3 regions of the Pseudoflavonifractor hominis genome follow, and region 1 is predicted to be linked to each of the others. Evidence: riboswitches for the same ligand, from Rfam matches in the RefSeq annotation. Region 1 holds a riboswitch; each other region holds the start of a gene.

Region 1 (2,260 bases):
AAAGCCTCCCCGGACCTGGGAGGGTGCAGTTTCAACCACAGTAGGAACCTGTGGAATTTGTTGCTGTATCCTTCAGGATACAGTTTTTTTGTTGCCGAATTCACTTGTCCCTCCTATTTCGTGCTGCTCCACACGGGACACGGGACTCTTCTGCAGGTCTCGCGTCATTTTGGAGCAATCGGCTGGAAGAAAAGGGCGCATAATATCGTGGGTAATATTATGTGTTCTTCCAGCCGGAACAAGAGAAGCACATGGCCTGAACCCGGCGCAGGGGTGGGCCATGTGCTTTTTATTATACCGCAGCGCTCGGCGAAAAGGCGATTATCAGGATCGCGAAATAGTGTTTGAAAAATTTTCCTGTTTACCCCTTGCATTTTAAGCGGAAAGTTGTATAATGAACTCAAAAGAAAGCCATTTGTAAAGTGCAAGTTTAACAAAAGATAGTTCTTTGAAGGGGATGGCTTCTGAGTTCTGCATGGGCAGAGTGGCATGCACCTTCCTGTAAAATTTAATATGAATCCGGCTTTTGTGGCAAATGCGCGACCCGACTCCCGTCAGGGAGCGGACACGCATCCTTGTTTCTGAACAAGGGAATCAGGTGAAATTCCTGGACATGTTTTGCAGCAGGAGCCGTGGCGAAAGCTACGGGGACGTGCAATTCAATAGCTGTGATTGTGGAGTATATCTGTTTTCTGCGAAAGCAGGTCACTGGCGGTCGTAATGGCTTAGCTGGGAAGGCGGCGGATATGCGCAGGCGGGCTTTAAGCCCGTCGGGACACATTAGTCAGAAGACCTACTAGGAGCTTACCCCCAATTCATTGGGGTTGCTCTGAGATAAATGCCAAATGTGAGGAGGGCACTGAATAAGTGGCCCCTTCTACCCGAAATGGGAGCAGAAGCGGACGCATATTTTGCGTCCGTTTTTTATTCGCAAGCTCGGGAGAAAGACGGACGTATCGGTATGCGTCCGTCTTTTTGTTTCGATTGCCCCAAGAGGTTTGCGGGGTAGCCGGATTGTGCCACAAGTCAGGAGGCTGTTTTGTGAACGGTAAGCATTTCATCGGCAACCAGCAGCTCAGCAGAAAGCTCATTGGGCGGACCAAGGAGGCGCTTCGTCAGCGAAACGTCCAGTTTGCCCAGGCGCATGGTGACGCCAGCGACGAAGCGCTGCTGGATTATGTCCGGAGCGAGGCGGCGCGCTTTGGCGGCTGGCAGAATGTGATCACGTCAGCAGGACTGCCCTCGCCGAAGAAGCAGAAGCCCACCTCCAAGCGGCAGATTTTCAAGGAGGAGTTCCGTTGCCAGGCGGAGAGCGGGAGTGCACAGAGCAACAGAACAGCAGCGAGCAATCCGGAGGAAGAAGGGGATCCCCTTCTTCCGTCATAGGGAAACCCCTATGACGATCTCTCTTTGAGCATTCAGCGGGCTATCGCCCGTCGCATATGGCCGGTACGCGGCTGACAATTGAATAACCCAGTACCAAAAGCGATATTCCGTGAGCGGAGTAGGCCAGGACGCCGGCAAGGCCGGCCGAGCCACCAACAGCGGAGAGACGTGGAGCAATGCGGGGCGGCAACTGCACAGGAACAGTATTGGTGTTTGGGCGGAGAGGATCAGCGGGAACGGGACAATCGGTGCGGCGGCCCCTGCGCTTTTTCCGGGAGCGCGGCGGCGGCCGCATTGACGGTTGATTAAAATGCGACTTCTCAGCGGAAGGAGGCGGTGAGAGTCAAAAAGAGTTGTAAACAGGAGTACAAGGGAAACGATCCAACGGAGAGACTTGAAGGAGGTTTACGTATGAAAACCAGAAAATTTACAGCGATGCTGCTGACCCTGGCTATGGCATTCAGCTTGCTGACGGTCAGTGCGGGAGCGGTAATGGACAATGACCATGACCGCATCAGCGTTGATACTGCAGGCCCTTTGTCGGTGGTATGGGATAGTGAAACCGTAGATTCCGAAGCTTATCACACAGGAGATATCGTGTCGAGTGAAGACGGCTACTATCCCTCCAGCTTCTACCTCTATGTAGACAGCGCCGAGGAGAACGGAATCACCGTTACTGGCGGCACCCTGTCTGCGCCTGTGGAGGAAACGGAGGGCGGCACCAAGTATTTGGTGACCAACAACAGCGGGGGCAGCATTGTGATTAGGCTGGCGAATGCGGCCCAGAGCAACAACGTCTACACGCTGACCTTTGCTGCGCCGGAGGGACAGATGGCCGGCGGCGCCATCACCGGAGTCTTGCAGGGGTATCTGC
Region 2 (2,260 bases), on a different contig from region 1:
ATGGCGTCCACCCGCCGCAGGCGGGAGGCATAGGCATAGCGATCGGTCCCCATGTGGTCACGCGTCCTTGTTGTCCGGTTTCCGGGCGGTGATGCGGCCCAGGATAAAGCACACCACGCCGGACCCCACCGCCGCCTGGAGGGCGAAGAGCAGGGATTCGATCTCGCCGCTGGCCGGCTCCAGGATGGGCTCAAACCAGGGTTCAAACCCGGGCACGCTCTCCTCCACCAGCTCGGCGGCCATGCCGTCGGCTCCGCCGAACTCGGCCTCCCGGCACAGCCACAGAGGGGCCGCCGCCAACAGGATCACCAGCAAAATGAGGATGGTATTTTTCTGCCAGACTTTCATGTTCCGTCCCTCCTTACAGCACCGAGAGCTCCAGCAGCTCATCCCGGGCATACTTCTCCAGCACGTTGAAGACCACTACCGTCAGCAGACCCTCGGCCACGGCCAGGGGGAGCTGGGTGACGGCAAAGATGGTCAGATACTCCCCGATGTTTCCGTAGACCATGCCCAGCTGCACCGAGGTGGTCACATAGGTCACCAGGTCCCCCAGCGCGGCGGCGCAGAAGACCGCCACGGCGGGGCGGGCCTTCAGCTTCTTGAGCAGCAGGTACACCCCCCAGGAGACAAAGGGCCCCACGATGGCCATGGAGAAGACATTGGCCCCCAGGGTGGTAATGCCGCCGTGGGCCAGCAGAAGAGCCTGGAACAGCAGCACGATGAGCCCCAGCACCGTGGTAGCGGTGGGCCCGAAGAGGATGGCGCCCAGTCCCACACCGGTAGGGTGCGAGCAGGAGCCGGTGGCCGAGGGGAGCTTGAGGGCCGAGAGCACAAAGGCGAAGGCGCCGCACATGGCCAGCAGCACCTTGGCCCGGGGGTAGTCCCGCACCCTCTTCTGAATAGAGCGCATACCGGCGGCCACAAAGGGCACGCACACGGCCATCCAGCCAAAGGCCCAGGGCCGGGGGAGATAGCCCTCGGCGATGTGCATGGCCGAGGCGCTCACGGTGAGCACGCCCAGCGCCATACACAGGGCGGCGGCCAGGCGGACACAGGAATCCAATCGTTTCATGGTACATTCATCCTTTCCCAATTTGCACTTTGGTCAAAGGTCCCGCCCCAGCGGGACCGGTCCTGCGCCCGGGCTCACCCGGTACCGGCTTTTGAGTTCCACTGCTTCTTCACGGGAAACACACCTCCTATCATCCGTAGCGGTATGGTTTGCCGGCATGGCCGGCGCGGTCTGCGGCAGGTCTTCCGACTCTGGCCTCATGGCGCGCCCGTGTCTTCCCGGCCCGAAGGGGCCAGTGACTTGTATGCGGGTTTGCTCTTCCATCACGGCAGCGGGACTGTGCGGGATTCTCACCCGTCTTCCCTTTTGAAACCGCCCCGCAGGGCGGTTACCGCAGACCGTCTCTTCTATCCCCGGAGCACGCTCCGGTGAGAAAGCGTCTCGGCGCTCAGTCCGGGCGCTTGTCTCCCTCTTCTTCCCCCTGGGCCGCCAGGGCGTGGCCGGCAAAGAGGGCCCGGAAGGCCGGGTATTCCCCCAGGCCCCGCAGCACACATTCCACCGTATAGCCCTCCCGCTCCAGGCGGCTCTTCCAGGAGTCCTCTTCCTCGCCCGCCATGTCGTTGGCGGCGTGGTCCCCCGCCACCACCATGAAGGGCTGGAGTCGTACCCGGCGCACGCCGCTGCACTCCCGCAGGCGGCGCAGGACCTGGTCCAGGGTGGGGTATCCCTCCACCGTCCCCAGAAAAGCCCGGTCCCAGCCCCGGTCGTGGAGGGCATACTCCAGCAGGGCATAGGCGGAATTGGCAAAATGCTCGCTGCCGTGGCCCATAAAGACCAGGGCCTCATCTGCCTCCGGAGCGGGGATGGATTCCATCACCGCATCGGCTGCGGCCAGATAGTCCTCCGCCGTGGTGAGCAGGGGTTTGCCCACCACAAAGCGGGCAAAACGCCCCCGCCAGGGCTGTGCCTGGGCACAGAGCTTGTCATATTCCTCTCCATTGAGGATGTGGGTGGGCTGGAGGAGCACGTCCTCATAGCCCTCCCGGGCCAGGCGCTCCAGGGCCTGGTCCACATTGTCGATCTGTACGCCGTCCCGCCGCGCCAGCTTGCGCAGGATCATGCCGCTGGTAAAGGCCCGGAACAGCGTCCGGTCCGGCAGGGCGGCGGCCACAGCCGCCTCGATGCGGCTGATGTTCTTCTCCAGCGTCTCGGGATAGCTGGTCCCGAAGGAGACCATCAGAAGTG
Region 3 (2,260 bases), on a different contig from region 1:
CGCCTGTGGCGCGCCAGCAGTTCACTGGCCCCCGGGGTCTGCCCCAGCAGGCCAAAGCGGTTGGAAAAGACCACCGCCTGAATTTCCATCTCCTCCCCCGCCCGATGGCGGAGGTTCTCATAGAGCGCCCTGGTCAGAGAGGCCATCACGTCCTCCCGCAGCCCCGCCTCCTCCAGAAGCTCCAGGGCCGCGTCGGTAGTGGCAGCTTCAAAGATCCGTTCCACCAGCCCCCGGGGCGCGCCGCACAGGGCGGCGTGGGCGGCCATGGTCTCCCGGCGGCCGTCCGCCGTCCGGGAGTGTGTGTTCATGGCGCCGCCGGCCACCTTCACCAGCTTGCCCAGATGCCCTACCAGCAGGAAGCTGGAAAAGCCCAGCCCCGCCGCGTGGTCGATGGCTGCGCCCAGGTAATTGCTGCAGGAGATGCAGCCCTCCGTCTCCAGACCCAGATGGTCCCGGGCGTAGTCCTCCCCATAGTTGCCCGGCGTGACCAGCAGGTGCTGTACCCCGGCGGCATGGGCCATGTCCAGCTCCAGCGTGATGGAGTCCACCAGAGCCGCCTCGCTCATGGGGCGGACGATCCCGCTGGTCCCTAGGATGGAGATCCCACCCTGGATCCCCAGCCGTGGGTTGAAAGTCTTGCGGGCCAGCACCTCTCCCCCGGGGACGGAGATGACCGCCTCCAGTCCGCCGTGGTCCCCTGCCTCCCGCAGGGCGGCCGCGAGCTGCTCGGCGATCATCCGGCGGGGGGTGGAATTGATGGCCGCCGCGCCGGGGGGCTGGTCCAGCCCAGGTCGGGTCACCCGGCCCACACCTTCTCCCCCGTCCACCCGCAGCGTGCCGTCGCTCCGCCGGGAGACTCTGGCATAGATCCGCATGCCATCGGTCACATCCGGGTCATCCCCGCCGTCCTTTTCCACGGCACACATGGCCCAGTCCGCTCCAGCGGACCAGTCCAGCAGCTCCACCTGCACCCGCACGCCGGCGGGGGTGTCGATCTCCACTCCGGCCGGGCGAATACCAGTCAGCAGGGCCTGCGCCGCGCCCCGTGCCGCCGCCGCGGCACAGGTGCCGGTGGTATAGCCGCAGCGCAGCCGCTGCCGCCCCACCGGGATATAGTATTCCAGCTTCGGCATGCTCCACCTCCCCACAGAAAAAGCCCGCCTCCAGAGGAGACGGGCCGCAGATCTGCACAGGCAAACAGCGGCGCTCTCCACCTAAGAGCGACGTCGGCCAAAAGGCAGGTCTCCTGGCTTGCGCTTCTTCCGCCGGCGTCCCTTCTCGGCAGAGCCAATGGGTCTGACGCCTTTGTCCGCGCTTACAGTAGAGGTAAGACTGCGCCGGATTTTCACCGGCTTCCCTTTTCAGCGGCGAGCCCTCGCCGCACCGTTTGGCAGTTACTAGACATTAGTATAACCATATCCCCGCAGAAAGTAAAGTGGATTGTCTATTTTGTACACATCTTTTCCCATAGAAATGCCCTGCGGACGGGGACATCCTCCCATCCGCAGGGCATTTGGCTTATACTGACTCCGTTCCTTCCGGAAGGGAGGGCTGGACACACGGGAATTCCACCTCCACGGTGAAGAGGTCGGCGTCGGTCCGCAGCCGGAAGGTTCCGCCGCAGGCCTCGGTAAAGCTCTTGGCGATGGCCAGACCAAGCCCGCTCCCGCCGTCGCTGCGGCTCTCATCCCCCCGGACAAAGCGCTCTGTGAAGTCCTTTTCCCGGGACAATTCCTCCCGGGAGATGTTCTGGACGCACACCCGCCCGCTCTCCCCGTTGGTCTCCAGGGTGAGGTAGGCCCGGGAGCCCTCCAGACTGTACTGGAGCACATTCTGGATCAGGTTTTGAAAGACCCGGTAGAGCCGGTCGCCGTCCGCCCGGATGAGGACCGGCTCCGCCGGAAGCCGGGTGCGCAGATCCAGACCGCTTGCGGCGATGGGCTCGGCCTGGTCGGCCAGGGTCTGCCGCAGCAGCTTGGCCAGGTCCAGCTCCTCCCAGTGGAGATTCAGATTTCCGGAGGCCGCCTTGCTCACGTCAAAGACCTCCTGTACCATGTTCTTCAGGCGCTGGGCCTTGTCGTTGAGGATGGTCACGTAGTCCCGCACATGGTCAGGCAGTTCCTCCTCTTCCAGAAGGGCCGCATAGCTCAGGATAGAGGTCAGCGGGGTCTTGAGGTCGTGGGAGACGTTGGTGATGAGCTCTACCTTCATCCGCTCGCTGCGCAGCCGTTCCTCCACCGCCTGCTGAAGGCCGCTGTCG

The links. A riboswitch is a leader RNA that binds a small molecule or an ion and turns the genes downstream of it on or off. The one in region 1 is predicted to bind cobalamin.
Region 2: it holds a riboswitch for cobalamin, as region 1 does, so the genes downstream of both, H8S34_RS00640 (energy-coupling factor ABC transporter permease) here and H8S34_RS11560 (hypothetical protein) in region 1, are expected to answer to the same signal.
Region 3: it holds a riboswitch for cobalamin, as region 1 does, so the genes downstream of both, cbiD (cobalt-precorrin-5B (C(1))-methyltransferase CbiD) here and H8S34_RS11560 (hypothetical protein) in region 1, are expected to answer to the same signal.

Annotation. Positions count from the first base shown of each region.
Region 1 covers NZ_JACOPR010000007.1:122,503-124,762, reverse strand. Annotated here, with positions in the region: cobalamin riboswitch at 559-815, shown strand; gene H8S34_RS11560 (hypothetical protein) at 1,042-1,386, shown strand; gene H8S34_RS11555 (hypothetical protein) at 1,984-2,260, shown strand, end outside.
Region 2 covers NZ_JACOPR010000001.1:128,743-131,002, forward strand. Annotated here, with positions in the region: gene cbiQ (cobalt ECF transporter T component CbiQ) at 1-53, opposite strand, end outside; gene H8S34_RS00635 (energy-coupling factor ABC transporter substrate-binding protein) at 58-348, opposite strand; gene H8S34_RS00640 (energy-coupling factor ABC transporter permease) at 362-1,075, opposite strand; cobalamin riboswitch at 1,234-1,426, opposite strand; gene H8S34_RS00645 (sirohydrochlorin cobaltochelatase) at 1,464-2,260, opposite strand, start outside.
Region 3 covers NZ_JACOPR010000001.1:142,173-144,432, forward strand. Annotated here, with positions in the region: gene cbiD (cobalt-precorrin-5B (C(1))-methyltransferase CbiD) at 1-1,133, opposite strand, end outside; cobalamin riboswitch at 1,220-1,403, opposite strand; gene H8S34_RS00710 (sensor histidine kinase) at 1,519-2,260, opposite strand, start outside.